DNA from 3 places in the Enterococcus sp. S86.2 genome. Region 3 is predicted to be linked to each of the others. Evidence: a T-box and tRNA genes for the amino acid it is inferred to sense, from the RefSeq annotation. Region 3 holds a T-box; the other regions hold tRNA genes.

Region 1 (10,682 bases), 1.4 Mb from region 3:
GACACTTTGCGAACAAATATTTTGCGACAACATTTTTTGTGTTAATTTACGATCTTTACGAATTTGTTTTAAAACGTGGCCAAACGAAACATTTTCTGCTGTCATTATTCTAACTGCCTCCAATTATGCGAATTAGCATTACCCTTTTTGTATATTTTATCACATAATACCCGCAAAGGCGCTACCGAAAACGAGCAACTTTTTCGCAACAATTGAAAAAATAAGGAGGATTTTAGAATGAAACAACCATCAAATGTTAGCTTTATCTGGCAAGACGAAAAATTTTATGGCTGGATTGAAAAAGAATATCAAAATTCATTTTTAATCAATGTCACCGATCCAAACGAAGAATTAGAAACCAAGTACGCAAAAAGGATTATCATCAGTAAAAAAGTCTGCGAGCTTCTTTAACAAACCGAATAAAAATACATTTACATAACCACAATACTTGTTTTTACATATATGTAAAAAAGAGAATGAACAATTGTGTTCCCCGTTAAAAAGTTAAACTTTTCAACGGCACAATTTTATCATTCTCTTTTTTATTTTATTTTTGTTGATAGGTTGCTAAAAACTCTCGTAATTTTTCGGCTGTAAATTTCAGGTCGTCCATTTTTGGTAAATAGACAATCCGAAAATGGTCAGGCTCTTGCCAGTTAAAGCCGCCACCATGCACCAATAAAATTTTGTGTTCATGTAAAAAGTCCAGAACAAATTGTTCGTCATTTTTGATATTGAACCGTTTAATATCAATTTTAGGAAAAATATAAAAGGCAGCTTTTGGTTTTACTGCTGAAAGTCCGGGAATATCATTTAAAGCATTGTAAATATATTCCCGCTGCTCATAAATTCGACCACCCGGCAATAATAATTCATCACTACTTTGATACCCGCCAAGAGCAGTTTGAATGATTTGTTGGGATAATACATTAGAACACAAGCGCATGGAAGACAACATGTTTAGCCCTTCAATATAATCTTTCACACCTTTTTTATCCCCACTTAAGACCATCCACCCCACGCGAAAACCCGCAACACGATGTGATTTTGACAGACCATTTAAAGTAACGACAAACCGATCTGGGGCCAAAGTTGCAATTGGGACATGGGTTAGACCATCCATAACTAAACGATCGTAAATTTCATCTGAAAAAATAATCAAATCAAATTCCCGCGCTAATTCCACGATACCTTCTAATATCTCTTTTGGATATAGAGCACCTGTAGGGTTATTGGGATTAATGACTACGATTGCTTTGGTTTTACTGTTAATCTTAGCCCGCATATCCGAAAGATCAGGATACCATTCACTTTCTTCATCACAAATATAATGAACGGGTTTACCACCAGCAAGAGAAACAGAGGCTGTCCACAGCGGATAATCCGGGGAGGGTACCAATATTTCATCGCCGTCATTACACAAGCCTTGCATGCACATTGTAATTAATTCGCTAACACCGTTGCCAGTATAAATATCATTTATCGTAACATTAGGAAATCCCTTTAATTGGCAATATTGTTCAATTGCCTTTCGTGCCGAAAAAATTCCCTTAGAATCAGAATAGCCTTCTGATGAACGGACATTCATAATCAAATCACGAACAATTTCATCCGGGGCTTCAAAGCCAAAAGGTGCAGGATTACCAGTATTTAGTTTTAAAATACTAACGCCTTCTTCTTGCATGCGATCGGCCTCTTCCAACACCGGACCGCGCACGTCATAGCTGACACCTTCTAATTTATTTGATTTCTCAAAGTGTTTCATCATCATCGCCCCTTTTTAATTGAATTCTTTTAATTACTTTACTTTTTTATCCTTTAAAAAGCAATCTTTCCTGTGATTTTTCGTAAAAGTTTTAATTTTTTTTCCGCCAAGAATTAATACCAATGTCAATAGCGATACTTGCCACAATGCCCAGAAAAATTCCCAATAAAAGCTTATCTAAAATTAAGCCAACTAAAAGCCCCAACAAAACTGCAGGCAAAAGAAACGTACCGTCAGATTTTTTCATATTAACCTTCCTTTTTAATCTTAATCTTGACAAAGGATTTTTTTCTAAGGTATCATAAGTTGTTGTTTTCGCAGAAGTGTTGGAATTGGCAGACAAGCAAGATTGAGGGTCTTGTGGGCGTAAAGCTCGTGCGGGTTCGACTCCCGTCTTCTGCATCACTCCAGTAGGTTTAAAAAGGATACAAATCTTATTTTTCTAAGATTTGTATCCTTTTATCTTTTTATCACGCTTAAAAAATGAAATGGAATCACTTATTTGCAGTTGCTAAATAAGACCAAAACAAAACCTTGGACAGTCCTTTTTATAAATAGCATTTTCTAAATACTTCGCCTTAAAATAAAGCAAATAATCAAAAACATATAAAAATTTTTTAATTAGCCAATTTATTACAAAAGAGACCGTACTTGCTGCAACACAACTGACCTAAATACCTAACTTTTTTTAGCGCAGCAGATATCTGAGCCTTTTGCACTAGCCCATTTCTACAAAACAGTCGGGTCATAATGATACGTAATATCGCCATTATGATGCGCTTCACCGACAAAGTATTTTTTATCTTCACGACTAGCCCAAGCATTGCGAAAAAGGAAAAAATTTTCCTGTGTCACTTCAATTTTTTCAATTTCACCATTTTTCAATTTCTCTAGTTGTAAATCATATGCTTCCATTTAATCAAAACCTCTTACTCTTCAAAATAGCTGGGGCTGCGGCGACTTTCTGATTGCCCCTCTTCAATTAAGCCTTTTAAATCGCGCTCTAAAACTTTCCCCTTTTTTTCCTTATTTACTGCTGCTTTAGCAGTTGTATCCTCTTTTTCGGAATTTTTTTCATGATGAAATTTTTCAACAGTAGGATCATCACCTTTTTTTTCTTGAAAAGCAGCCGGTTCATGATCAAACAGCAAATACTGTTCTTTGTTTTTGTGTAACGAGTCGATTAATTCTGTTTCCTCCACAGCTGCTTTTTTTTCATCAGGAATTAAAGAAGCTGGAATATATTTGGGGACAAAATAAGAACGCCCTGAAGAATAACGCTTCATTGTACTTTCTTCAGGTGTTATTTGCGGTTTGTTCTTCACTTTATAGGTGGAGCGCTTATAATCTTTCCCAAAAAGAGAAGTTCGACCGGCTAAATCTGTTTCAGGTTTAATTTTCTTGCTGTAGTCTGGTAAATTTTCCCGATGTTTTTTTAGCTCTTCTTGCTGCGCCAAGGTATGTCCTTGTTTTGCAGCAGTCGCTTTACGGGAACGGCGCAAGGCCCGTTCTTCTTGCATCTGTGTGTTTTTTAAAACACTTTTTTTAGGTGGTGTATAAAAGGCGGTTCCCTTGTCTTCTGGCTCATCAGTTAAAAGCCAGCTGCGATCTTTAGCAAAGAGATTCCGCTTTTCTTTTTGAATTTTTACGTTTTCATTATCATCATAGGCTGGAAAACGGTAATGTTTACGATTAATATCTGTATATTTTCCCATTTTAATTCATCCTTTATCTACTTTGTTTCATCATACCATAAAGTACCAAAATCTAGCGAAATTCGCCACGAATAACAATTGTTTTAAAAAAATATACAAAAAAACCTGAACAAAATTTGCCACAAGCGCAGTTTACCTGTAGGAGCTTACTTGCAGTTTTATTTTGTTCAGGAATATTTTTATTAATCAAAAAGATAAATTATTCAAATAACTTACCACTAAAAGTTAGCGTTCCGGCCTCTTGAATCGTATTGTTACGCCCAATAATCGCCTGCAAGCGTTCTTTAGTAATCGGTAAGGGACGCAATGTTTGAATTTCTGCTACATTCAAAACTTGAAGCCCGTTTGTCGGATTAAAAAAGACCAAAACAAAGTCTTCTGCATCATAACGCAGTACTCCTAAAATCCGTTCTGTGTACAACAACAGAAAATCTCCCTCGTAAATAACCGGATTTTCTGCCCGTAAAGAAATCCATTTACGACAAGCTTCATAACAGTCTTCCTCAATATTATCCCAAGGGAAAAACTTGCGGTTATCTGGATCTTTGCCCCCAGTTAAACCAGCTTCATCACCATAATAGACACAAGGGACACCCGGAAAAAGATGCAACAGAGCAAAAGCCAGTGACAGTTTTCGTTTATCGCCATTTAATTGCGTTAAAATTCGCTCCGTATCGTGGGTCCCAATATTATTGAAACTATTGTAAAAGATGTCCCGAGGATAATTTTCTTGTAAGGTTGTAAAATGGCTGGCAATAGTTTCTGGACGACAATCTGCCATAAGAAAAGCTAGTGCTTGCTCTCTTAGAGGATAGTTCATAACCCCTTGGAGATGGTTTCCTAAAATATATTGGCGTCTTTTGCCATAAGAAATTTTATTAGAGGCGTCTTCCCAGACTTCACCTAACAAAACTTTGTCCGCAAATTGGTCCAAATTGCTTCGAATACCGGCAATAAACTCGTCTGGCAATTCATCCGCCACATCTAAGCGCCAGCCGTCAATACCAAATTTATTCCACTTTTGTAAAACACCAGCAGAACCAAAAATAAAAGCTTGGAATTCTTTGTTCTCTTTATTAATTTCTGGTAAATCTTTTACTCCCCACCAAGAATTATATTCATCTGGATAGCGGTTAAAGGTAAACCAAGGATAATACTGGCTATGAATATTACGATATGCTCCTTTATCAATACCGTAAGCGCCGTCGTAATTAAAGTAAAGACTGTTACGCCCTACGTGGCTAAATACACCATCTAAAATGACATGAATATCATTTTGATGCAACGCATCTAAAAGATCAGCAAAGTCTTCTTCTGTTCCTAAAATGGGATCGATATTCAGATAGTTACTCGTATCATAACGATGATTACTTCTGGCTTCAAAAATCGGATTCAAATAAATCCCTGTAATTCCCAATTCTTTTAAATAGGGAATTTTAGCTTTAATTCCTTTAAAGTTGCCTCCAAAAAAATCCCAGCGGGCAATATCGCCGTTTTCATCTTTAATATACATCGGAGTATCTTCTTTACTACCATAAATAAATGTATTGGCCTTAGGATTATTTACTAACTCCTTGGGATTACCATTATAAAAACGGTCGGGAAAAATTTGATAAAAAACGCCTTTACGATACCAATTAGGAGCTGTTTCTTTTTTTTCAAAACAGGTCACTTGATAGGCATTTATCTCCTCTAAGTGATCGACCAGCTTTCCTGGGCCGCCTCCTGCTACTGCACCATAATATCGGGTATATTCTGCGTGGTTGGCGTCTAAATAATGTAATTCAAAATAATAAAAATAAACACCTTTCCCCTCGTTGAAAAAGTAATCAAAATGATAAATTGCCGTGCCATAACTTTCCATCTTAATCCTATGGCTTTGACCGCCATCATGGGCAATTACTAACGTTACCCCTGTGACGTTAGGATCATCTGCTTTAAACTTAAAGGATATAAACTCATTAACCAAAATCGCGCCAAAGGGCTTTTTATACTCTTCTAACCATGAATTAAAATACACTTTGGTCATGGGATTACCTCATTACTTCTTTATGGGCAAAAACTGGTTCAATTTGCCAAATATCTTCTGCATAACGTTCTACCGTATGATCAGCCGAAAACTGACCGGCATTGGCGATGTTAATTAGACTAATTTGTTGCCAATGTCTTTTATCTTGATAAAGTTCTTCAATTTGTTTTTGGGCGCGACAATAAGAATCAAAATCTCTTAGTACAAAGAATTCATCATTGTATTTGATTAACGAATCAAAAATTTCTTGTCCTTCAGAATGGATATTAGGAATCGTGCCATCGATAAAGGCATTCAAAACCTTTTGAATAGTCGGTGAATCCTCATAAATTCCCATCGCATTGTAGTTTTGTGCATGATAATAGGCATAAACTTCTTCTTCAGTTAAACCAAAAATAACAATATTGTCTGTTCCTACGGCATCGCGAATTTCGATATTAGCACCGTCTAACGTTGCCAAGGTAACTGCACCATTTAACATTAATTTCATGTTGCTAGTACCAGAGGCTTCTTTTGAGGCCAGTGAAATTTGCTCACTTACATCAGCAGCTGGAATAATCCGTTCTGCTAATGTCACATTATAATTTTCTAAAAAGACAATTTTCAGTCGATCTTTAATGTCTGGGTCATTATTAATTAATTGCGCAGTTTCATTGATTGCTTTAATGATGGCTTTAGCATATGTGTAACTTGGCGCCGCCTTAGCCCCGAAAATAAATACCCGCGGTTCTATCGGTAAATCGGGCTGTTTTTTTAGATCAAAGTATAATTTCAAAATGTGTAAAAGATTTAGCAGCTGTCGTTTATATGCATGCAGTCGTTTTATTTGGACATCGAAAATCGCATCAGGAGAAACGGTAATAGCGGTTGTCTCTTTAATATATTTGGCTAAAGCAACTTTATTTTCTCGTTTTGCTTTTGCTAAGGCTGTCAAAACGTCATCATCTTCAACGAAATTTTGTAGTAAATGCAAGTCATTTGGTTTTTTACGCCACGAAGTTTTAATTGTTTCGTCTAAAATCTTTGCCAAAGGTTCGTTAGAAAGTTGCAGCCAACGTCTTTGGGCAATACCATTGGTTTTATTATTGAAGCGCCCTGGGAAAATTACGTAAAAATCATGTAACACGACATTTTTCAATAAGTCGGTATGCAATTTAGCAACACCGTTGGTACTATGGCTACCAATAATTGCTAAATTCGCCATGTGAACTTGGCCATTTTGGATAATCCGAGTACGCTCGATTAAATTTGTTTCATAATATTTGCGATATTGCGTAACAAAACGACGGTCAATTTCAGCAATGATTTGATACATCCGTGGCAGCATTTCCTGCATTAGCTCAATCGGCCATTTTTCCAGTGCCTCTGCCATAATCGTATGATTGGTGTAACTCATTACTTTAACAGTCACTTCCCAGGCTTGCTCCCAAGATAAATCACATTCATCCAGCAAAATTCGCATCATTTCTGGTATACATAAAGCCGGATGGGTATCGTTAATGTGAATGGCAATAGATTGGCTCATGGCAGTTAGCGGTTTATTTAGTTTTTTAAAGTAGCGAACGATACTTTGAACACCTGCCGAAACAAAGAAATACTCTTGTAAAAGTCTGATTCTACGACCTCTTTCATTGGAATCGTCAGGATACAAAACTGCGGTTAAATCTTCTAATTCGCGGCGGTCTTCTAAACTGCGATACTTACTTTCTTCAGAAGCTGGAATTTCGACAGACCATAGTCTTAAGGTATTTACCACATCATTTTGATACCCTACCATTGCTGTATCATAAGGAACAGCTTTAATGAGACGACTATTTTCATAGACTGGTTTTAAGCGACCATCGGCTAGTGGCATCATGTAAACATTTCCACCAAAGCGCACATCGACAGCCTTACTTTCTTTGCGCACTTCCCAAACATTCCCATTATTTAACCATTCGTCTGGTAATTCGACTTGATACCCATCAACAAAACGCTGTTTAAACAAGCCATAATCATAGCGAATACCATTGCCGTTTCCTGGTAAGCCACAAGAAGCAATCGAGTCCATAAAACAAGAAGCTAAGCGCCCTAGGCCCCCATTTCCCAAAGCCATGTCTTTTTCTTGTTCCACAATCGAATCCAATGAAAAACCTAATTCGGTTAAACCATCCCGAACGGTGTCTAAAATCCCTAAATTTAATAAATTACTTTTGAGCATTTTCCCGGGTAAAAATTCAATGGAAAAGTAATAAACTTGCTTTGTTTCCTCAGTTAAATAATCTTTCCACGTTTGTACCCAATCATCAGCATAGTACGTTTTTACCACGCTTCCCAAAACGTGAAAAAGTTCTTGCGGTGTTGCATCACTGATATCCATCGCATATTTTTCTTTGAGCCGCTGGATCATTTCCTCTTTAAAAACCTTCTTGGTAATTTTCATCTCTTTTCCTCCCGGATATTAAAAAGTTGAAGAAGATTCCTTCTTCAGCTAAATATTTTTTAGTAATTTCCTTTTTAATTCGACAGGTAAGAAACCGAAAAACAGTCAGCTGTTTCTCGGTTTCCTCTGCCTACTTGCTAAATTAGCGTTTCATATAACGCAACATATTCTTTTGAAGAAGTTTTCCAACTAAAATCTTTGACCATTGCTTGTTTGATTAAGCTTTGCCAAGTTGCAAAATCATCAGTGTACAAAATCAGCGCTCTTTCAATTGCTTTTAAAAGCTGATAGGAACTAAACTCAGCAAAACCAAAACCAGTTCCGATGCCGCTCACGATATTAAAAGGTGTAACTGTATCTTTTAGGCCCCCAATTTCATGAACAATCGGCAACGTTCCATAACGCATCGAAATCATTTGTGATAAGCCACATGGCTCAAATGCAGAAGGCATTAAAAAGACATCTGCAGCTGCATACATCATTTGAGCTAAGTTCACATCAAAAGAGATGCTAACGGAACATTTTTCTGGATAAGTCGCTGAAAAATAGCGGAAGCCATTTTCAAAATCCTTATCTCCCGTTCCAAGTAGGACTAATTGGACATCATTTTGTAAAATATTGTGTAGTTCATCTAGTAAAAGGTTAAACCCTTTTTGGTAAGTTAGACGGCTGACAACTGCTAAAAGCGGCACATCGGCTCTTTGAGGTAGTCCCATTTTTTCTTGCAACGCAGCTTTATTTTGCGCTTTTCCCGTCAAGTCTGTGTTGTCATAATGAAAAGGTAACGCAGGATCTGTTTTAGGATCGTTTAAATCGTAATCAATCCCATTTAAAATACCGCTTAACTTGCCAGCTTCCATTCGCAAAATAACATCCAGGCCAGAACCAAATTGTGGTGTTTGTATTTCCTCAGCATAAGAAGGACTCACCGTATTGACGCGATCAGCGTATAAAATTCCTGCTTTCATAAAATTCAAGCAATCATTCATGCGCACAGTTCCATCTTCATAACGCTCCATCCCCACACCAAATAAATCAGGTAAAACACTGCCGTCGTATTGTCCTTGAAATTCAATATTGTGGATGGTTAAAACCGTTTTGATGCTGTTATACGCATTAATCCAACGATACTTCTCTTTTAATAAGAAAGGAACCATGGCAGTATGGTAGTCATTAACATGTAAAACATCTGGAAGAAAACCAATTCGTTCCAGCATTTCAATTAATGCCAATTGGAAAAAGGCAAACCGTTCGCCATCATCATAATAACCGTATAAACCATCCCGATTACCAAAGTAATATAAATTGTCTAAAAAATAATAGGTAACATCATTTAAAACTAACTGTTTTACCCCGCAATACTGCCTGCGCCAACCAACATTTACATAAAAAGAAAATAAATCTTCACACTGATCAGCATATTTTTCCGGAATTTTTTTAGCGAAATAAGGCAATACGACACGACAATCAATTCCTTTTTTTACTAATTCCTTTGGCAGGGCACCTGCAACATCCCCAAGTCCGCCTGTTTTAAAAAAAGGGGCACATTCAGCGGCAGCAAATAATACCTTCATTTTATTCGCCTCCGTAAATATCTGAAATCACATGACTTTGTTTTTTGATTACTAACGGCTCTTCTTTTGTCCCAATGATTTTAACACCAGGGGCCACTTGAACTTCTTTATCTAAAATCGCATATTTTACTAGCGCCCCAGTACCAATTTTATTATTTGCCATAATGATAGAATCTTCTACTGTCGCGTCTTCACTAATTAGTGTGTGACGAGAAACTAACGAATTCTTCACGGTTCCTTCAATAATTGAACCTGTTGCAAATTGTGAATTCTCTACTTGTGAAGTCGGTGCATAATATGTCGGCACTTCATTTTTTAATTTAGTATAAATTTTCTTACTTGAATATAACAGTGAACTAAATTTTTGTGGTTCCAACATATCCATATTCGCTTGATAGTAAGAATTAATATCAAAAATATTGTTTAGATAACCAGTATATTCATAAGCAGAGCTTTTCACGTTGGTAATATTAGAACGTAAGAAGCTTTCTAAGTTAACAGATACTCCCTCATTTTGTCCTTGAGATAAGGCCTCGATCAGGCGGTTAGTTTGAACGATATAAATATCGGCTGATAAATTCACCAAGTCTGTCAATTGCGCATCTTTTGCTTGTGTTGCACCAATAATTTTGCCGTGTTCTTCAACGTCTAAAACAATATCGGTTGGATAAACTTGTGATTTTGGCATCCGTTTATAGACCACTGTCATATCGTTTTCTTGCATTTGATGAATTTTTAAAACAGCACGTAAATCAATGTTGCAAAGCATTTTGCTGCCCATAAAGACCGTATATTCTGACTTTGATTTGCGTAAGTAATCAATTACGGTATCGTAATAATGTTTATTTTCTGCTTTTTGTTTTAAGAAATCTTGGTAGACATGAATAAAGAAACGATTGCGAACGCTGTCTAAGTTCCACTCTTTGCCACCGCCGATGTGGTCAAAAACCGACTGTGTTTCCCCTTCATTAAAGACCATAAACACCGTATTAATGTTGGCATTTACAATACTGGATAAATTAAAATCGATTAAACGATACTTACAATCAAAGGGTAATGTTGCTAGCGGACGGTTTTCGGTTAATGGTAATAACTCATTATAACGATGTAAATTACCCAAAATCGCACACATTTTATTAGTTCTCATCAAGAGTCACTCCAATCACTTCAGAATAGC
Region 2 (10,682 bases), 1.2 Mb from region 3:
ATAAAGAGCGTTACTTTATTTATGATTAGAGGAGGGGATAGTCTTGCAAGCTGAATATTCGACGGTAGGCTATTGCCGTCATAATAGAATAATCATAAATTAAGGAGCAAGCAAAATGTATATTATTTACGGTAACCAAAGAAAAATTAGTCATGTTTGGAATCATATAAAAAAACAACATACAGGTGAAAAAATCGCAGTCGTAGGATTTCCTAAAAAACTGCCAGAAAACTATTTGCGGAATAAGCAAGTGACGTTTTATGAAAGTCTGACGATTAAGAATAAATGGTTGAAACAAGCAGAAGCGTTTTTAGCAAAGTTTGAAGACCAGTATGATGGCGTGATTTTTTATGTTGATTGTTCAAAAAAAGAGGCAGAACAACTAAAAAAAATTGCAGCAAAATATCGCAGCTTAGTTACTGTCACTGTAGCAAGTGACACCGCTATAACAATCGAAGATTACCCTTTAAAGCAGGTGGCTTAAATGTGGCGTCCAGTCATTTCAGAAAAGGTTGTTAAGAGTGGTGTTTTAACGAGTGGTTTACGCTTAATGCAAAATTCGCATTGGCGTGTGAATAAAAATCAGCAAGAAATAATGAAATTGGGCGCTCAAATTTCTCATATCATGGCGATGCATATGGTTTCAGACGAATTAATTGTAGGTATTCCTATCAATCGCCAAGAAGTTAAATTGATTGAGGTTCCCCGTCAGAAAGAAGAACAAGGTTTCCATGTTTTAAGACAAATCAGTGAATCAATCGACGGTTATTTTATCCGAATAGAAAAAATTGCGTAGCAAAAAAGTTAAGTAAACTGCATTCCGTTATCAGTAAAAGAGCGATATTTTCGGAAAAATATTGTCCTTATTTTTGAAGAGTTGTTTTGCGAAACGGGTCTGCTAGAAAGGCCTCATACTCGGAGTGAACTCTCTACGATAAGATGGAATCTTGATAAATTGCCTTTAAAATTTCTTGAAATTTCGACTTAACATCAAAGAAAGTTAGTTCGTAAAATTAGACATATAGTCCTGATATAAAACGATTTGTCCCTCCTTATAGTTAGAAAAAAACTGGTATTGATGTCTTGCTGACGTTGATACCAGTTTTTTTGCATACAAGATGATAGAAGTATATTTTTGAAAATTGATATGATTTTGAGAAACAATTTCTATTATGTTGCGTTTGTGGTCAAAATAGAGCTTTTTTCTTTTTTTATAAGCGAATTAAGTTGAAATAATCAAAGGTTCAGATTTGCACATGCTTGCATTATTCTTTACTCTAATAATAAGAATAACTGTTATAGCGAGGTATATGCTGGATTAGAAACTATAGGCTTTTTTACTAAGGAGGACGGATATGAAAAAAATCGCGATTATTGGTGCGGGGCCATTTGGTTTGATTGCCTTGTCAAAGCTTATAAAGAGAGCCGTGGAAAGTAAAGAAGCATTTGAAATTTTTATTTTTGATCCGTATGGGCCAGGAGGAAATGTCTGGCGTAGTGATCAAAATAAAGCTGTTATCATGAACACCGTGTTGCAACATGTAACGTTATTTTCTGAAGATGAAGGTCCTAATCTAGGAGAATGGAGTCAAAGGGAGGCCGCCGCTTTTTTAGCTACGTTAGATCGAACAGAGCAAGAAAAATTTATGTCAGAAACCAGATTAGCTAAAAACGACTATTGTTCTCGCCGCTACTACGGTATTTATCAACGGTGGTTTTATGCAGAAATTTTAAAGAAAACCACAAAAAAAATACAAGTACACTTGGTTAAAGAAAAAATTACGGATTTAACGCTAAAAAAAGAAAAAATCAGTCTAATTGGCTCAAAAGAATATCTCGTTTCTGATGTGATTTTGGCAACGGGACATTCGCAAAATGAAGCCAGTGAAGAAGAGCGCGAAAATCAGAATTTTGCCCAAAAAAATAACTTGTTTTATCAAAGACCGGGAAATCCAGCCAATACACCATTAAAAAAATTAGTTAATGGACCAATTATTATTCGAGGGTTGGGTTTGAGTTTTTATGACTATCTGCCGTTACTAATTGACAAGTGGGGCGGGAAATTTATTGAAAAGGAGGGGGATTTGTGTTACCAGCCTTCAGGTAAAGAAGCAAAAATAATTGTTGGCTCAGGTCGCGGTCTGCCTTATCATGCGCGTCCTATTAATCAAAAAGAACCTGGCGAAGACGCTAAGCCTGAGATTTTGACGCCGCATTTTATGTCTCAATTTCAAGGATCAGTAAAAGAATTAGTCACATTAGTAAAAAAAGAAGCCGAATTAGTCTATTATCAAAAGGTTTTAAAGGATGTTAAATTTGATTTGACTAACTTTCTAACAGAATATCGTTGTAAAGATGCTGCTGCCGTTTTAAGAAAATATCGTGTACCCAAAGAACTACAATTAAATTGGGAGCAGTTATTACAGCCGGCAGGAAATATTTCACCAGAACATTTCCCTAGTTTTGTTCTTGGATATTTAAAAGCAGATATAAAATCAGCTGAATTAGGCAACAAAACAGGAGCTATTGCCTCGGCGATTGATACATTTAAAGAACTGCAGGCACCTTTTGATTATATGTTAGATCATGAAAAATTTTCTGAAAGAGAGTACTATGAAGATTTCTGGGGAGATTTCAATCGTAGCTATAGCTTTCTAGCTATCGGTGCACCTGTTGTACGACAAAAACAATTAGCGGCGTTAGTAGAAGCGGAAATTGTCGAATTTCTAGCTCCAGAGATGACGGTAACAAAACAAAACGGGCAATTTGTTGCCTACAGTAAGCAAGATGAAAAGCGAAGATTTAATGGAAAAAATTTGATTGAGGCGCGTTTACCGCAACCAAGTTTTGCAACGACAAAGAATCCCTTATTAAAGAATATGAGAAAAAAAGGTTATCTAGCCCCACATAAGGTAACTTTTGACGCTAAAAGCCATGTAACAGGGGCAATCTTGGTTAGTCGCAAAACACACCAAATCATTGATAACAATGGGCAAATTCAACCGCATCTTTTTTGTTATGGCATTCCGCTGGAAGGATTAGATTGGCTCAACGCTGCGTCACCGCGGCCCAAAAGTGATGATCGCGTTTTTTATTTGGCTGATCAAATAATTGAAACAATTTTTGCAAAGAAGCGCTAAGACGTTTCTTTTTTATCAGGCGAGTGCATAAATTCTTCACAAGAAAAATATTGATTTGGCTAGTTTCGTACTGTCTAGCTTTTCAAACGAACTCGCTGTGGCAATAAGTCAAAATTTCAAGAAATTTGAAAAGCAATTTATTGAAATTCCGCCTTATTGCAGGCGAGTAAAGCGAGTTAGAAAAGCTTTTCGTACTGTCTAGCTTTTCAAACGAACTCGCTGTAACAATAAGTCAAAATTTCAAGAAATTTGAAAAGCAATTTATTGAAATTCCGCCTTATTGCAGGCGAGTGATTAGCCAAATTTGGCTTTTCTTACTAGAAACTAAATGTGTTTCGGCGGATAGAGACTTTTTTCAAATTCAATCACGATTTGAGGTTTGCCTAAGACACTATATTTTTTTACAACAAATTGTTTACGAGCATTGTAATGACCAACAACGCTGATTGTGCTATTAACAGCAACGTCAGCTAAAAAATTCAATGCGTGAGTAGCGATTAAACAGTGGTGTTCATTCAATTGAAAGTAAACTAGGGGGTGATCAGACATTTTCAATACTTTGATTTGAGAAATAGTACCCTTTAAATTAATCATCATTATTCCTCCAATGCAGACCACTTGGCAACAGTTGTAAAGGTGACACTGCGGATTTCGTCGTAATCAATTTTTTGATTGGCAATATAAATCCCTAATTCATCATAGCCTTGTATTTTCCCAACAATATCTGGGAAATAGTGGCCTTCAGCATCTACTTCTTCTTTTTGAAGTGCAATACTGCGCTCTTTTAAGCGCGCTTCATATAAAACTTGTGCGATAGCTTCTTTATCCATTATCGGTTTGGCGGGCCAAAGAAAAGCTTGCGCAGCTTTGGTTTCAGCCATTTGACGCGTATGTTCAGATAAGTAAAAGCCATTCCACTTTAATAATTTGCGATCTTGATAAGAAGGTGGGATACGCATAAAATCACTTCCAACTTTTTGATACTCTTATTATACGAACGTATGTTTGTTTTGTAAAGAGAGAAGTAAAAAAATCTGCTAAAATGGACAATAGCCCTCTCTATTACTAGAGAAGGCTATCTAACTAATCAATATTATTATTTAAGGTTGGATCAAGACTATTACTAAAATTCATGTTATTTCTCGTTTAAACGATGTATTCCCTAACCTCTAATACATCCATGTAACTCCTAAGTTACGCCAGTTTGATTAAATTCACCGAAATAAATCAATCTATCGCATAACAATATTTTTCGCGTAGGATTAAGTATAGCACAATTTCTATCTTAAAATGATTGGACAAAGGAACTTATGAAAAAGTTAATAACTTTTAAAAGCTTGAAAAAATTAAATCGTTGGCACCGGTAAAGTTTAAAATATAAAGAAACAAGACGATGGCATTAATCAAAAAAGAGAAGATGATAAGGGCATACCGAATTGTTAAATAAGAATAACCGGCTGGCCGATAATTACTATAACGTTTACCGTGATAGGCAATCATTACGATCAGTAGTAAAATCGTCATAATTCCTTGAAAGATTAGGCCTAAAAAACGTAATGTACGCGAATCATTATTCAACTGTAAAAAATACGCTCCCAAGGTCAATACATCAATTAAAATCGCAATAAATGGCATAAATTTGCTCCTTGTCAATTTTTGAGTAATAAAATGCGGAGTAAGGGATTTGAACCCTCACGCCTATTATAGGCATATGCGCCTGAAGCATACGTGTCTGCCGTTCCACCAACTCCGCCAAAAAAGTATCATGCTTTATTTTATGCCAATGAAATTTTTATTTCAAGAAAAAGGGCTGGTGACAAGCATTTGACAAAAATGAAAAAGTAGGCGATCTGAGCGTATTTCTACTTGTTTTCAAGAAGGCCATTTGCTAGGGTATAAAGGTAGATTAAATTTACAGAAAAGAAGGAAAAAAATGGATACTGTTTTAATATTAGGTGGTCTATTGGGGATAATTATTGGAATTGTTACCTTAATTCAAGCTACGACCAAACATCGCAAGAAAAAGCCAAGCTTCATTTTGGTGGCCGCATCAATTGCAGCCGTATTATCTGGCAGTGGGTTATTAAACACTGAAAATCTTCAATCAATAGCACCCAAAGATAACCCAAATACTACGGCGGCCAGCACTACTTTGCAATCTGAAGCTTCAGAAGAGAAAAGCAGTAGTAATCAAAGAGAAGATGAGGGAGCAACAGAAGAAAAAAGCGCAAGCCCCTTGCAAAGTGACGCTAAACTGACAGCTTTAAAACAAGAACTAGCCCAATTAAATTATGCAGGAAAACAAACGATTGAAATTAATCAAGGAAAGCCAACTTTTTCAAAAGCCGAATTAGCTACGACAAGTGGGGCATGGGAAAAGTATTATCCCCTAGATGCACTAAATCGGGCCACAGGTGCGGAGGCATTATTGAATCAAAGTTTAATGCCCAAAGAAAAACGCGGCAGTATTTCAAGTGTTACCCCGACTGGCTGGCGCAATAAAAAAATTGGTGGTAGCTATTTGTATAATCGCTCCCATTTAATTGGCTTTGCATTAGCAGGTGAAAATGCAAATTGGCAAAATTTAATTACCGGTACACGCCAGTTGAATAACCCTGAAATGTTACGTTTTGAAATGGATATCAAGTATTATTTAGAGCAAGATAAAAATCATTTTGTTCGTTATGAAGTTACACCAATCTTTCGCAATGATGAACTTTTGGCGCGGGGTGTCCATTTGATGGCACAGTCTGTAAATAGTGAAGCAATTAAATTTAATGTTTATATTTTCAATGTTCAAGATAATGTGAAATTAAATTATGCTGATGGCACAAGTCAAATATTGAAAAGCGGAAATTCTGCTGAAAAATAAGCAGCAATAGATGAAAAAAACACCCAACTAACTAGTTGGGTGTTTTTGGTTAATTGTCAGGAAAGTATAAAACTTTCACACAAACAAATTCGAAATATTTTGGCTTATTGCGCAAAAGCTAAAAGACTTTGTTTTGCTTTTGTTAACTTAAAGCGAGTAGATTGATGGTTTTTTGATAGTGATTTAATTGTTTGTCGACTTTGTCCAAACGTCTTGTGATACGTTGTAACAATTCTTTGGGCGCATGATTTTTTTCCTGTGCTCTTTTAGCTAGGAGTAAAATACACCGTTCTTTGTCCAAGCGGTTTTGCGTGTGATACAACGTAGCCAAACGTTCGCTGTATTCATAACGTTGATAATGGGTCCCTTCACAAAGGTAGATTAGTAAATCTTCGGCTTGATCATACTGTTTTAAGTAAAAGTAATTTAACGCTTCGCGATAAAGTTTTAATTCAAAGTCTTCTTTAGTCGCGTCAAGAGGATGATTTTCCAGCCATTCTTTCACGGAGACTTTCCGTAAGATCTGTCCGTTTTTGTCTTTGACGATAATTACTGGTTGCTGTTTTAGTTGGCTTTTTTCAATTGGCATATTTCCACCTCCTCATACTTCATTGATAACAAAAGTATTATAAAGGGAAATGATTAAAAAAAGCGACGGAAATCTTTAAAAAGATTGTCATAATTAAAACTTTAAATATTTCTTAAACGAAAGAAATCAACTAAACGAGAAACACCCAAGACAACTAACAGGCCGCCAAAAATTTGAAAAACTAATAAAACACTACGGAAAGGGTTAAATAGGAGTAACGCACCGGCTACAATCATTAAGATACTAAAGACAAACCAACCCGTACGTGCTGTGCCGTCTTTTTTTAATTGCAATTCCTGTAACAACTGGGTAATTCCACTAATTAAAATGAATAAGCCCAAGAAAAAGGGAATAATAGACACAATTCCCTTTGCAAAAATCAAAATCAGCAAAGCTGCGGCTAAAAGTAAAATTCCAGTTGTTAATTGGGAACCAGAATAGCCACGCTTTTGTGCTCGGTAATGGTTCACTAAGTTAATAATTCCCATAACAAAAAAGAAAGCAGCAAAAATATAAACAATCATATTGAAGAAAGGTTCAGGTTTAATTAAAATCAAGATTCCCAAAATACCGTAGGCGACGCCACTTAATAATAAATTTTCACGAAATGTTTTAAAAAAATTATCCATAATCAAAACTCCTCTATTTTTCTATTCTCTTCTTTATTGTAACGAAATTTGAAGAATAAAGAAAATACTTGGTTCGCTTTTGCAACGGTAAAAGACACTACCAATTTGGCTGATAGCGTTTTTATGGTAAGATGAAGAAAAGGAGGGGGAAAAGTATTTGTCGACATTTACCATTTTGCTGTTAATTTTTGTACTGGTGCTTTTTGCCTATTTATTCTTGATCGAAAAAGAAATTATTTTCAAGTCTCGCCGTAAGTCCACCAGTTTTTATTTGATTTTAGCTTTAGGAGTGGGAACAATTGTGCTGGTTGGTTTAAACCCTACAACCTTAGACGAGAACGTCCGGGGTATTTTGGCAGGGTTGATTATCTTAAGCTTTTTAATTGATGCCAAAGGTTTTTCGGAAAATCATATTAGTATTAATGCAATGGATAAAAAAGGAATTCCCTATGCTGAGGTAGATCGTATTGTTTTATTAAAAACCAAGAATCAAGTGAAGGTGAATTTTTTTCGCCGGGGCATGCGCGGACCGCTATTTGTTTTGAATGAACCGCTAGAAGAAATTGTGGCGTTTTTGGCAACACATTTAAAAGAGGGAACACCAATTGATATTTTATTAGATGAAAAAAAATAGGCTAGCGCCAAACAACAGTTTAGCAGCTAGTCTATTTTTGTGTTCAAATTATTTAAAAGTTAAGAAACGTTCGTCGTCACTTAAGAATTCTTTTTCGCCAGCTTCAGCTTCTTTTGAACCGAATACTAATTGTGAACGCAATTGCCAGTTTTCAGGAATATTCCATTCTTTTGCAACAGCGGCATCAATAACTGGATTGTAATGTTGTAGGTTAGCACCAAGTCCAGCTTCTTCTAAAGCAGTCCAAGTATTTGCTGTTGCAATACCATTTGATTGTTCTGCCCAATCAGGGAAGTTATCAGCATATAAAGCAAATTGCTCTTGCAAAGTTTTCACTGTATCTGTGTTTTTAAAGAATAAAACTGTACCAAAACCAGCTTTGAAACCAGCTAATTTTGCTTGAGTATTAGGGAATGCTTCTGGAGGAGTTAAAGGTTTTAATGCTTCTTCTGTCATTTCCCATAATTTTTCATGTGCTTGACCAAATAAGATGACAACACGTGGAGATTGCGCGTTAAATGCTGTTGGGCTATATTTAACAGCTTCTTTAATCAGGCTTTCAATTTCAGTTTCCTTAAGATTAACGTTGCGTCCTAATGCGTAGATTGAACGACGGTTTTTGATTGCTTCTAAAAAGTTTGACATGTAAATAACCACCTTTGTTTAATTAAGTAACATCGTCAGTATACATACTTACAATTAGTTAGTAAACTAATATGCTCATTTAAATTTTTCTTATTACTAGTCGCAAACTTTGGTGAAAAAAAGACTCTATGGTACTATTAATGTATGAAACTTTGAGGAAGAAGGATAAAACGCTTGAAAGATAAAAATTATGAATGGCTTAAATCGGCACTTTTTCTAATCGGCTTAGTTGTAGTATTAGTAGCAGTGCGTCTATTTATTTTCACCCCGGTAGTCGTTAAAGGCGATTCTATGGATCCCACCTTACAAGATGGCGAAAGAGTGATTGCCTTATTGAATACAAAAGTAAAACGCTTTGATATTGTAACTTTTCCGGCCCCAGATGAACCTGATAAATATTATATTAAGCGCGTGATTGGACTGCCAGGAGATACGGTCAGTTATCAAAATGACCAATTGCTGATTAATGGCAAAAAGGTGGCGGAGCCTTATTTAAATCAATATAAAAAAGATTTAACCGATGGTATGCCGTTAACTTTAAGTCCAAATCAAGAAGCAAGTTTTAAATTTGAAAAAGTACCCGCCGGCAAAATTTTAGTTTTAGGGGATAACAGGCGCATTTCAAAAGATACGCGCTCGATTGGCTTTATCGATGAAAAGACAGTTTCTGGTGATGTGAAATTTGTTTTTTGGCCTTTAAAAGAAATTGGTTTTATTAATAAATAAGTAAAAGTTTAAGAATGAAAATAAAGTTGGTAAATGAACCGCTGCGTTCAATTTATCGACTTTTTTTTGTTATACTATGCTAGTAACAAGATAACTTCAATTGCTTTTTTTGAAGGAAGGAGTTTGAGATGACTTTACAATTTTTAATTGGCAATGGTGCTTTAGATCATCGCCATACTTATATAAAAAAAGCACAAGCATGGCTTGAGCAAGACGCAGAAAATCAAGTTTTTTTTCTAGTCCCTAACTACAATAAATTTGAGCAAGAACAAGAAATTTTAAAAGCGCTGAAACCTGAGAATACGTTATCTTTTTCCACGATTCGTGCCCAAGTTTTTAGTTTTTATCGTCTGGCTTGGTTTTATTTACAAAAAACAGGTCAATTGGCCAATCAAACACTTTCAGAGGCTGGAAGTCTCATGCTTTTACAAAAAGTATTGGAAGAAAGTAAAGAAGACTTATTGCTGTATCGTGGTGAAGTGGAAAAATCAGGTTTTTGTGGGAAATTATTAGGTTTATATCAAGAGTTAAAAGTAGGTAATTTAACACCAGAAGACTTAGTAGCTACTTTATCCAAAGAAAGCGTGAACGCTGATCAAAGCTTAAAGTTTGCCGAATTGCGTTTAATCTTGACCCGCTATGAGACAGAACTTGCAAAACGTCAATTACAAGTGGTAGATCCATTAGCCTTATTGACGAGTTATTTGAGTGGTGATGCGAGCAGTCTTTTTGCGCCACCTAATTTAAGTAAAACATTATTTATTGCGACTGATTTTCAAGAACTTTATGCCCAAGAGCGTTGTCTTTTGACGACTTTGGCCAAAAATGGCCATGTTTTATTGGATTTGGTGTTAGACAAGGCTTATGTAACAAATCCCCCTGAAGCATTGGATCTATTTCACGATACCGGTAAAATTTATTACCAACTCTTGCAAACAGCAAAAGAGAATGGAACGAAAGTTTTAGTTGATTTAACGGCTGCGCCGTTACCAGAAGCTACTTTACAAGTTGCAGTAGAAAGTTTTTGGCGTCAAACACAAAATGCAGGCAATGAGTCTGCTGCGGCTTTACCAAAAGAAAGTATCCACTTATGGCAAGCATTAAAACCTACCGATGAGGTCAATTACATTGCAACTGAAATTCGCAAACTGGTGGCTAGTGGGCAATATCGCTATCAAGATATTCAACTCTTAACAAACGATTTAGAGACTTATGGGCATTTGATCCCACCGGTTTTTAACGAGTTAGCAATTCCGTTTTATCTGGATCAACAGATTTCGATGGCCCAACATCCTCTTGTAGAATTTTTACAAGCGTTATTTGCTTTAGGTGAATACCATTATCGGCTTAGTGATATCATGCGGCTATTGAAAACAGAACTATTCATTCCCGCGTATTTTTTTGAGACTGATAATCCACTACAAAACTATCGCAATATCGTGGATCA
Region 3 (10,682 bases):
TGCATCCGCGCGCCATATGCACCATTGCCACAGATTAAAATTTTGTCTTTTTCCCCTACAATTGAGCTTAAAACGGCTTCAACTGCAAAGCTACCTGATCCCTGCATTAAAATCGTCGTATATTCTGTTTCTGAAACATGGGCTAATGCCAGTAATTGCTGGCGAATGTGCTGGGTGATGATTTTATAATCATCATCCCAGGTACAATGATCTACTAACATTGCCTCTTTAACGGTTGCCGTTGTCGTTAACGGTCCAGGTGTTAATAATTTATATTCCATTTTATTCCACCATCCCTTGATGTTTTGCTAATAATTCTGGTGTTAATTTTTCGCTGTAAACTTTTTGATCTTTTGCAATTTCCAATCCATCAGTTTTCTCTTCTTCATACAAAGCACTCGGGTAATAGGTGATGATTTCTTTGCGTCCTGTTGTTAAAATGATAGCCACCATTTTTTGTAGATCTGCCATTTTTTCTTTACTTTGTCCTTTGTTTAAAATACCAATTGATTCAGTCAAATTGTATGTACCTTCACTAGGTTCAACATATTCGATTGGGTCCCCAGCTTTTTTAGCTGCTACTGCTTGGTGACGTAGACCGTACCCAATTGCCACTTCTCCTACTTTAACTTTCTTTAATGGGCCAGAGCCAGAAGCTTCGATATGATCTCCAGCATTTTCATAAATCTTGGCTAAAATAGCTTTGGCTTCATCTTCACCATACGTATCAATTAAACCTTGGAATAACAACCACGCTGTTGAAGATTGCTTAATGTCAGAAATCGATAGCTGCCCCGCATACTCTGGTTTCGCTAAATCTTTCAAGCTTTTCGGTGGATTAATCCCCGCTTCTTTCAACGCTTTTGTATTATAAAAAACGACTCCTTCTTGAACTGTTAGAGGTAATGTGTAACCTGTTGTAACTTGGAGCGGTTTAACACTGACATCTAATTTTTCTAAAAACTTGTTTTTTTCCTCCGCACTATCCAAATAAAAGGTACTCATGGTAACAATATCGGCCTCTAAATTTTTCCCTTCGGCTAAGAGTTTGCCCCCTAATTCAGAAGTCCCTAAACTTTGGACAAGGTATTTACCTTTAAACCCATTTTCATCCAAAGCTTTTTCCATTGCTTTTACCGGTTCTTCATCGGCATTGGTATAAATAATTGCTTTGTCATCTTTTGTCTTTTCCGCACCGGAACCGCTTTTGCAACCGGCTAAAGAAATCAACCCTAAACTTAACATTCCAACCACCATAAACTTCATTACTTTTTTCATTCATTTGCTCCTTGCAATAATTTTTATTTTATAGGCTACCGGCTAAAAACATGCTGCCTTTACAACTCACTTTTAGCTAGTAGTGAATCGCAATTACTATGTGCTATTTAGAAGAAAATTTTTGCATTTCTCTTTTAAATAAAATTTGAGGAAAGTGAAACTGTTTTTGATTAAGAGTAACCTCTTTTTTCTTCCCCCAATATTTTTTAGTTAACTTAATTGCAAATAACGCGACACAATTAATTGCTAAAATCAATAAGGATAAAATGAAAATATCTACAAAACGCCCAAAGTGCTGTAACTCTTTAATTTTTGTAGTCATCACACTGGTTCGCGCAGAAACTAAGAAAATCAAACCGCTAATTGTTACCATACTATTGGTGAAATAATAGCTCATCATCTCTAAAATCGTCCCCCGAGAATTAGGAATTATAATGCGCCATACTAAATCAATCCAACGATCTCCCATAATTTGCGAAGTTTTTTCCCAACTATGATCCATTTTTTGAAAGCTTTCTTTTGCCATTTGATAGGGCGTGGCAAAAAAGTGAATAATATTGGCGATCACTAAAATACTTAGCGTATTGTGTAGCGTTGTTCCACTAAAAGCCAACAAGAACATGACCCCTAAAACCATCCCCGGAAAACTATTGGTTAAGGTTGCAAATAAATCAATGCCTTTAGCTGCAATACTATTTTGACGGCTAAAGGAAGTAACAATTCCAGCTAAATAGGCAATACTCATCCCCACCACCGCTGAAATCAGACTGACGATTAACGAATTACTTAATGTATTACTTAATAAATCATCAGCAAAAAATGCACGAAAGTTCTCTGTGGTGAAAATCATTTCGTAAGGCCAGGCTGCGACAAAGGGAATAATAAACATAACTGAAAACATGGCCAACAAACTGCCGCCGACTAGGACAAACAACAAACCCAAAAAGCTGTCGCGGGCTAGATTGGCTACCACTGGTACCTTACGGCGTTGTTTAAAGGACTGCTGTAATTTTTGTAACTGACGAATCAGTAAAACACTGAATAATGATGGTATCAACATGGATAATGCGACAAGTGAGCCTTTTTGAAAATCTGGAATAGAACCGGTAAACCCTTCATAGAGTAACGTCGTAATAAACACTTTGCGTCCACCTACCGCCGTTGGAATCCCAAAGTCGGTAAACGCCATGAAAAATGTTTGACAAAAACTGATCCCAATTAATTTTTGCATCGGGCGTAAAACATTTTGTAATACACTGGTTATTGGACTATCCCCCAATAAGCGCGAAACGACTAAATATTGTTGGTCCAAATAATCCATGCCGTTATAAAGGAGCAAATAGGCAGTTGGCAACGTATAAATAAAATAGCCTAAAATAACGCCACTAGAACCATATAAATCAAAAAGTTCAAAGCCTAAGATTCTAGTCCAAAGCCCTTGTTTACCAAAACAATAAAGTAAGACAAAGCCATAAGTAATCGTTGGTAATAACATTGGCAAACGAAAGAGCAAATCGCTAAACTGACGTATAGGTTGAAAAAGTCGTGAAAAATGCATCCCATAAGCCAAAAGCCATGCGGTAATTGTTGCAAGCGCCGCAGCAATGCCAGCGTGTATCACACTGTTTAAAAAGCCTGCTAGCCAACCACTTTGCCATAAAATACGAGCTGCCCCTTGAAGTGGTTGACCTTCAAAAAGTCCAGCTGTAATTAAAGTAATAACTGGGATAATAAAGAAGATGATAATTCCGCCAATTAGTAGCCACTGTACCAGATCTGTAATTTTTATTGCTTTCATAGCTGTGCCACCTGGTGGGTACCTTGAAATAGAGCAAAGATATTTTGAATATTACGATATTTCGTTTCCAATTGCGCCACTACAAAATCCTGAATAAACGGACTGCCCGCTTCAGCGATAATTTCTGCCGGCGCAGCAAATTTTGCGACCCGACCATTTTCTAAGACCATCACTTTATCTGACAATGTCAAAGCCTCTTCTGGATCATGGGTCACGATGATAGTAGTTAGCTGCAATGTTTTAGCGATCATTTGAATTTTTTCTTTAATCGATTCTTTGATGACACCATCTAATGCACTTAAAGGCTCATCTAGCAATAAAATTTCTGGTTTCATTACCAATGTTCTTCCCAAGGCTACGCGTTGTTTTTGCCCACCAGATAAAGCACTGATTGGTTTATCCAAATGTTTTTCTAAATCGAGTAGTTGAATTAATTCCGCTACTTCTTCTTTTGTAGAAAGACTAGGTTTTCTTTTCAAACCATAAAGTAGATTTTCTCTTGCAGTTAAATGAGGAAACAGACCATAATCTTGAAAGACAATATTAAAGCCGCGTTTTTCCATTGGCACGTTGGTGATATCTTGCCCTTTGTATACCAAACGCCCACTGTTGGGTTTTTCTAAACCTAAAATCATATTTAATAAAGTAGTTTTGCCAGAACCAGAGTGACCGAGAATGGAAACAATTTCCCCCGGTTTAATCACTAAATCAATATCGGTCAAAATCGTCTGTGCACCAAAACTTTTATTTACTTGTTGAATTTCTAACATTTTTCTGCCCCTTTTCTTTTGACTGAAATTTTCGAAAAAACTATCAATTCCGCTTCACTGACTTCAGTATAGAGGCAAAATGTTAATGACTTGACACCTTTAAGTAAAAGATTGGTAAAGCCTGTATATTTTATGTAAATAATCACTAGGATAAGAAAAGCTGAAGGAATCGGGTAGCCCTGAGCCATAAGATCTAAATTTGTTAAAATGGCTCCTTCTTTTTCACAAATTTAGTCTTAGGGCCGAAGGGGTGATTCGTGAAGCTAGACAGTTAGAAAAGCGTTTCGAACTCGTTTAGCTTTTGAGCATTAAGACAGAATTTCAATAAATTGCCCTGCAAATTTCTTGAAATTTTGACTTAAGGCCGATAAAGCTAGTTCGTGAAGCTAGACAGTTAGAAAAGCTGAAGGAATCGGGTAGCCCTGAGCCATAAGATCTAAATTTGTTAAAATGGCTCCTTCTTTTTCACAAATTTAGGCTTAGGGCCGAAGGGGTGATTCGTGAAGCTAGACAGTTAGAAAAGCGTTTCGAACTCGTTTAGCTTTTGAGCATTAAGACAGAATTTCAATAAATTGCCCTACAAATTTCTTGATATTTTGACTTAAGGCCGATAAAGCTAGTTCGTGAAGCTAGGAATTGTTATATCGGCTACGCTAATTTTTCTTGCGAAAAACTTATCCTTTCCTTCCAGATAAAAAAGGATTCAGTGTAAAAGCCCTAACGGCTATCCACTGAATCCTTTTTTAAACAATAAGCAGAAAAATTGCTTCTACCTGTGTTTTTTCATTTTTTTAATTGGCAACAATATTCACTAATTTATTTGGTACGACAATCACTTTGCGAACTGTTTTGCCGGCAATATGTTCTTTAATCGCATTATCTGCCAGTGCAGTTTTTTCTAATTCATCTTTTGAAAGATCGCGGGCAACTTGGACTTTGCTGCGAACTTTACCATTCACTTGGAAGACAACTTCAATTTCATCTTCAACCAATTGCGCTTCATCATAAGTTGGCCAAGCTACATAAGAAATACCGCCTTCATTGCCTAAAATCGCCCAAAGTTCTTCTGCGATATGGGGGGCGATTGGTGCTAATAATTGCACAAAGCCTTCAATATACGCATAGGAAAGTGCTTCTGTTTTGTATGCTTCATTGATAAAGACCATCAATTGTGAAATTGCGGTGTTAAAGTGCATCTGTTCGTAATCTTCGGTTACTTTTTTTACCGTTTGATGGTAAACTTTAGTCAATTTACCATCGTTAAAGGTCGTAATGCGATCGCGCATTTTTCCTTCTTCGTCTACGATTAAACGCCAAACGCGTTCTAAGAATTTGCGGCTACCTTCTAGCCCATTTTCACTCCAGGCAATCGACGCATCAAGTGGCCCCATAAACATTTCATACATCCGCAATGTATCTGCACCGTATTTTTCCACCACGTCATCTGGGTTCACCACATTACCACGAGATTTGGACATTTTTTCATTATTGCCCCCAAGAATCATACCTTGGTTAAATAGTTTTTGATACGGTTCTTTTGTTGGCACCACACCGATATCATACAAGAATTTATGCCAGAAGCGAGCATACAATAAGTGCAAGACCGCGTGTTCAGCTCCACCGATATAAATATCTACTGGTAACCAGCGTTCCAATTTATCATAGTCTGCTAAAGCTGTTTTGTTGTGAGGATCGATATAACGCAAATGATACCAAGAACTACCTGCCCATTGTGGCATTGTATTGGTTTCACGGCGACCTTTTTTACCCGTTTTCTCATCAACGACATTAATCCAATCTTCGATATTGGCTAGTGGTGATTCACCGGTACCACTTGGTTTAATATTATCTGTAACAGGTAAACGCAACGGTAATTCTTCTTCTGAAAGAGCTGTTGTTGTTCCATCTTCCCAGTGGATAATTGGAATTGGTTCACCCCAATAACGTTGACGAGAGAATAACCAGTCCCGCAAACGGTAGCTGACTTCTTTTTTACCAACGCCGTTTTCTTCAAGCCACGCGTTCATTTTTTCAATGGCTTCTTCTTTGTTTAAACCGTCTAAAAAGTCAGAGTTGATATGTTTGCCGTCACCTGTATAGGCTTCTTTTTTTACATCGCCGCCAGCTAAAACTGGAATAATATCTAGGCCAAATGTTTGTGCAAATTCATAGTCCCGTTCGTCGTGAGCAGGTACTGCCATAATGGCGCCTGTCCCATAAGTCGCCAGCACATAATCTGCGATCCAAATTGGAATTTTTTTGCCGTTAACTGGATTAATGGCGTAAGCTCCTGTGAAGACCCCTGTTTTTTCTTTTGCTAAGTCTGTGCGCGCTAATTCTGATTTTTTTGCTGCTTGCTCAATGTAAGCTGCTACTGCTTCTTTTTGTTCTGGCGTAGTGATTTTTTCAACTAAATCAAGTTCTGGTGCTAAAACAGCGTAGGTCGCACCAAACAATGTATCTGATCTGGTAGTGAACACAGTGAAATCTTCATTGCTATCAGCGACTTTAAAGGTAACATTTGCTCCCACTGAGCGACCAATCCAGTTGCGTTGCATTTCTTTAATACTTTCTGGCCAGTCAACCAAGTCAAGGTCGTCTAAGAGACGATCGGCATAGGCGGTAATTTTCAACATCCATTGACGCATTGGACGTCTGATGACATCGTAGCCGCCACGTTCACTCTTCCCATCAATAACTTCTTCATTGGAAATTACTGTCCCTAATTCTGGAACCCAGTTAACCGCAACTTCAGCTTCATAGGCCAAGCCTTTTTCATATAATTTGGTAAAAATCCATTGCGTCCATTTGTAGTATTCTGGATCAGTCGTATTAATTTCACGATTCCAGTCATAACTAAAACCTAATGAATTAATCTGACGTTTGAAAGTTTCAATATTTTTCTTTGTAAATTCAGCTGGGTCATTGCCTGTGTCTAAAGCATATTGTTCCGCCGGCAAACCAAAAGCATCCCACCCCATTGGATGTAATACGCTAAACCCTTGTGAACGTTTCATTCGTGATAAAATATCCGTTGCTGTATAACCTTCTGGATGGCCTACATGTAGCCCTTGACCAGATGGGTATGGAAACATATCCAAGGCATAAAATTTGGGTTGTTCTGTCTTGTCATGGGTATTAAACGTATTGTTTTTAGCCCAATATTTTTGCCATTTTTTTTCGATTTGCTTATGATCGTACACTGCTAAATCCTCCTAAAAATTAATTGACTGGCAATCAGTCGTATAAAAAAAGTCCTATAAAAAGCTATGCTTTTTATAGGACGTAATCTACGTGGTACCACCTAATTTTGCTCATCAAAAAAGATAAGCCTCAAACGTTGTAACGATCGTCACCGTAACAGCCTACTTATTTCAACTGCTAACGCTAAAAGGCGAGTTCAAAAGAGTTCGTACACATTTCCACCAACCATGTGCTCTCTAAAACGATTTGCTTTTTACTATTCCTTCTCACAGCGAAGTTTTCTACTTGTTAGTTATACTAACAAAGAATATACCAAAATTCAATTATTATTTTACTTTTAACGTTTGACCAGGATAAATGAAATTGTTTTGAATTTTGTTTAACTGAATTAATTTATCCATCGTAATACCAAACTTATCGGCAATTCCCCAAACAGAGTCACCACTTTGTACTTGATAGGTTTTGCTGTTGTTTTGGCTGCTAGAATTTTGTACTTGAACGCCTTGTACGCTGCCTTTTTTCACAATAACTTTTTGGCCTGGGTAAATAAAATCATTTTTGATATTATTCCATTGACGGAATTGATCCATTGAAATTTTATATTTGTTCGCTACAGCCCAAACCGAATCTCCACTTTGAATGGTGTAGTATTGATTTTGACCGCTATTGCCCGTATTACTTGTATTTGTATTGTTACTTGGCTTAGCTGCGGTCGTATTTTGGGCGGGTTTATTATTTGTTGTACTAGCAGAACCATTTTTCACCACTAGGCGTTGCCCCGGGTAAATAAAGTTATTCTTGATATTATTCCAGCTCACTAATGTATTCATACTAATACCATATTTATTTGAGATACCCCAAACTGAATCTCCGCTTTGCACAGTGTAATAGGTTTTCCCGCTACTATTATTTGTATTGGCTGGTTTATTGGTACTTGGCTTATTGGTATTTTGTGCTGGCTTACTTGGTGTGTTATTTGTCGTAGTAGAACCGCTAGTACCTTTTTTCACCACTAGACGTTGGCCAGGATAAATAAAATTGTTTTTGATATTATTCCAGCTGACTAAACTGCTCATACTAATATTGTACTTATTTGAGATGCCCCAAACTGAATCTCCGCTTTGAACAGTATAGTATTGTGTAGCACTACTTGTTGTATTTCCACTTGGTTTATTATTGTTTTGTGTCGGTTTACTTGGTGTTTCATTTGTTGTAGTAGAACCGCTAGTACCTTTTTTCACCACTAGGCGTTGGCCAGGATAAATAAAATTGTTTTTGATATTATTCCAGCTAATCAAATTATTCATACTAATGCCATATTTGTTCGCGATGCCCCACACAGAGTCGCCACTTTGTACCGTATAATACTGGCTTACGCTTGAAGAAGAACCACTGGAACTGTTGTTATTAGTCGAACCAGAACCACCACTCCAAGCCCCTCCGCCAGCATTACCGCTAGCTGGTGTATCATAGCGAGTCAGTCCGTAACTTTCAATTACACTATTTAATGCTGAAGCATAGTTTGGTGCAGTAGCGTAACGTCCAGTTAACCAAGCCGTTGCATCTCTGTAAGAGCTGGTATTACTCTTCCAAGCACCACGATAATAATATTGACCGCCGATATAAACATTGCGTAATGTTGCAGCATTATCAGCAAAAGATTCTTTATAGGAAGGATAATCCCGGAAAGGTTCTTTCATGGTCACCCATTTCCCATTTAAATATTCTAAGGTGTTCATATAGACAGTTTTACCATTGTAACTGCCTTTAATACCAAATAAGTTATAGTAAGGTGCGCGGGATAAACTACTTGTTCCCCAACCACTTTCAACAATTGCTTGGGCAATCATGACAGAAGCATATAAGTCGTTTGCTGCCGCTACAGGTTGTGCATGAGCTGCCAATTCTGTAATCAATGCAGTGGAATTACTACGACTAGAAGTTTGGCTTAAGTCTCTTGAAATTTGTGCTTGGTTGTTGCTTGTTGCTTCTGCTGTCACCGGTTTTGCCAAAGGTGCCACTACAGAGCAAGCAGTTAAAGTTGTGCCCACGATTGCCGCACTTTTTTTAGCATCGCGGTAAAACTTAATTTGTTTTTCTTCTTTACGTCGTTCTTTACGAGAAACAAGTTGGGTCAAGTTGCTCGCCTCCTTTTTTAAGCTTTTCTTAACTTTAAGTATACAGGCTAATGTTTTTTATTAAAAGTTTTAAACGATTATTTCGGCAATTTGTTAAATTGCTGTAACATTATCTTTATTTAGTTATTTTTATTACTAACATTATTTATTTTATCAAGTTTTATCTGCTTAGTTATTCAGAAATTAAGTTATTAAAAAAACAACAAAATATTGCAAAACGATTACATAAGTTCTGCTTTGTAAAATATTTTTATATTATTTAATAAAAATGTGAAAAAGTGATATTTTCGACTTTTTTTAACCTTATCTTAATATCAGAAAAAATTTGTACCAATAAAAGAAAGGGACAACTTCTCATGCTATAATAATTCCATTGTCAAATAATTACTTACATTTACTAAAGGAGAATTTATGAAACATAAACTTTATTACCAATTTGCTGGTAGTTGTTCCTTATTACTGTTTGTCTTTTTAGGTTATGTGGTGAAATTTTACCGCCAATGGTTAACAGGCTTTGATAATTTTGTTACCAGCATCCTTCGTAGTGGATATCCCACTTGGAATATTTTTTTTATTTGGATTACAAAATTTGCTAACCCTGCCACGATTGTCATTTTGGCACTGGCCTTTTTATTTTTATTTTATCGCGGAAAGTATTACGCAGAAGCACTGTGGCTCTTTATAAATGTCGGCTTAGTGTCAGGGATTGTAAATCCGCTGATTAAGCTTGTCTTCCAACGTGAACGTCCTACATTAGAGCATTTAGTGTCTGAACATAGTTTTAGTTTTCCCAGTGGACATGCTTGTGCCAGCATGATTTTATATGGTACTTTGATTTTCATTTTGCCAGGTTTACTGAAAAACAAGCAAATTTTACTCGGACTACAAATTCTGCTTGGCATTTTAATTGTTCTTATTGGTACTAGCCGTATTTATCTCGGTGTTCATTTTCCAAGTGATATTATTGGTGGCTATAGTCTTGCTCTGGGCTGGCTCTGCCTAACATATCCTTACTTTAGCGAAAAACGCTTTGTCTGGCGTTTTAAAAACCAACAGAAATAATGAGGGAATAGCAAATGACTTTTTTATATAGTGAAGATACCAACAAACGTTATCATTCATGGAATTATGCTTTACGTCAAGAATTTGGTGGTAAAATTTTCAAAGTACCTGTCGATGGTGGTTTTGATTGTCCGAATCGCGATGGTACCGTTGCGCGAGGCGGCTGCACTTTTTGCAGTGTTTCTGGCTCTGGAGACATGATCGTTGCACCAGAAGATCCCCTACCCCTTCAGTTTCATAAAGAAATTGATATGATGCACCAAAAATGGCCCCATGTCGACCAATATATTGTTTATTTTCAAAATTTTACGAATACCCATGCCCCTTTAGCGGTCATTAAAGAGCGTTTTGAACAAGTGGTTAATTTACCCGGGGTAGTCGGACTTTCTGTGGGGACTCGCCCAGATTGCTTGCCTGAAGACGTGGTAGAAT

What was found. The T-box of region 3 lies ahead of leuS (leucine--tRNA ligase). A T-box ahead of a tRNA ligase gene usually reads a tRNA of that ligase, here a tRNA-Leu.
Region 1: it encodes a tRNA-Leu, which carries the amino acid that the T-box ahead of leuS (leucine--tRNA ligase) is inferred to sense. The anticodon was not compared.
Region 2: it encodes a tRNA-Leu, which carries the amino acid that the T-box ahead of leuS (leucine--tRNA ligase) is inferred to sense. The anticodon was not compared.

The regions. Positions count from the first base shown of each region.
Region 1 covers NZ_CM206813.1:1,724,456-1,735,137, forward strand. Annotated here, with positions in the region: gene AC6R0T_RS08015 (helix-turn-helix domain-containing protein) at 1-105, opposite strand, end outside; gene AC6R0T_RS08020 (DUF2187 domain-containing protein) at 238-411, shown strand; gene AC6R0T_RS08025 (pyridoxal phosphate-dependent aminotransferase) at 548-1,765, opposite strand; gene AC6R0T_RS08030 (hypothetical protein) at 1,857-2,012, opposite strand; tRNA gene AC6R0T_RS08035 (tRNA-Leu) at 2,083-2,167, shown strand; gene ykzS (protein YkzS) at 2,495-2,680, opposite strand; gene AC6R0T_RS08045 (hypothetical protein) at 2,695-3,480, opposite strand; gene AC6R0T_RS08050 (glycoside hydrolase family 13 protein) at 3,680-5,509, opposite strand; gene AC6R0T_RS08055 (glycogen/starch/alpha-glucan phosphorylase) at 5,514-7,925, opposite strand; gene glgA (glycogen synthase GlgA) at 8,069-9,505, opposite strand; gene glgD (glucose-1-phosphate adenylyltransferase subunit GlgD) at 9,507-10,652, opposite strand; gene AC6R0T_RS08070 (glucose-1-phosphate adenylyltransferase) at 10,642-10,682, opposite strand, start outside.
Region 2 covers NZ_CM206813.1:1,612,600-1,623,281, reverse strand. Annotated here, with positions in the region: gene AC6R0T_RS07585 (hypothetical protein) at 116-484, shown strand; gene AC6R0T_RS07580 (hypothetical protein) at 485-796, shown strand; gene AC6R0T_RS07575 (FAD/NAD(P)-binding protein) at 1,356-3,140, shown strand; gene AC6R0T_RS07570 (hypothetical protein) at 3,465-3,734, opposite strand; gene AC6R0T_RS07565 (hypothetical protein) at 3,737-4,099, opposite strand; gene AC6R0T_RS07560 (hypothetical protein) at 4,470-4,775, opposite strand; tRNA gene AC6R0T_RS07555 (tRNA-Leu) at 4,810-4,893, opposite strand; gene AC6R0T_RS07550 (DNA/RNA non-specific endonuclease) at 5,074-6,012, shown strand; gene AC6R0T_RS07545 (hypothetical protein) at 6,155-6,601, opposite strand; gene AC6R0T_RS07540 (HdeD family acid-resistance protein) at 6,703-7,230, opposite strand; gene AC6R0T_RS07535 (hypothetical protein) at 7,388-7,864, shown strand; gene AC6R0T_RS07530 (nitroreductase family protein) at 7,913-8,509, opposite strand; gene lepB (signal peptidase I) at 8,684-9,235, shown strand; gene AC6R0T_RS07520 (PD-(D/E)XK nuclease family protein) at 9,364-10,682, shown strand, end outside.
Region 3 covers NZ_CM206813.1:366,810-377,491, reverse strand. Annotated here, with positions in the region: gene phnW (2-aminoethylphosphonate--pyruvate transaminase) at 1-281, opposite strand, end outside; gene AC6R0T_RS01670 (extracellular solute-binding protein) at 283-1,278, opposite strand; gene AC6R0T_RS01665 (ABC transporter permease subunit) at 1,382-3,076, opposite strand; gene AC6R0T_RS01660 (ABC transporter ATP-binding protein) at 3,073-3,846, opposite strand; gene leuS (leucine--tRNA ligase) at 4,638-7,049, opposite strand; T-box leader at 7,123-7,329, opposite strand; gene AC6R0T_RS01650 (LysM peptidoglycan-binding domain-containing protein) at 7,377-9,188, opposite strand; gene AC6R0T_RS01645 (phosphatase PAP2 family protein) at 9,600-10,250, shown strand; gene mnmL (tRNA modification radical SAM protein MnmL/YtqA) at 10,265-10,682, shown strand, end outside.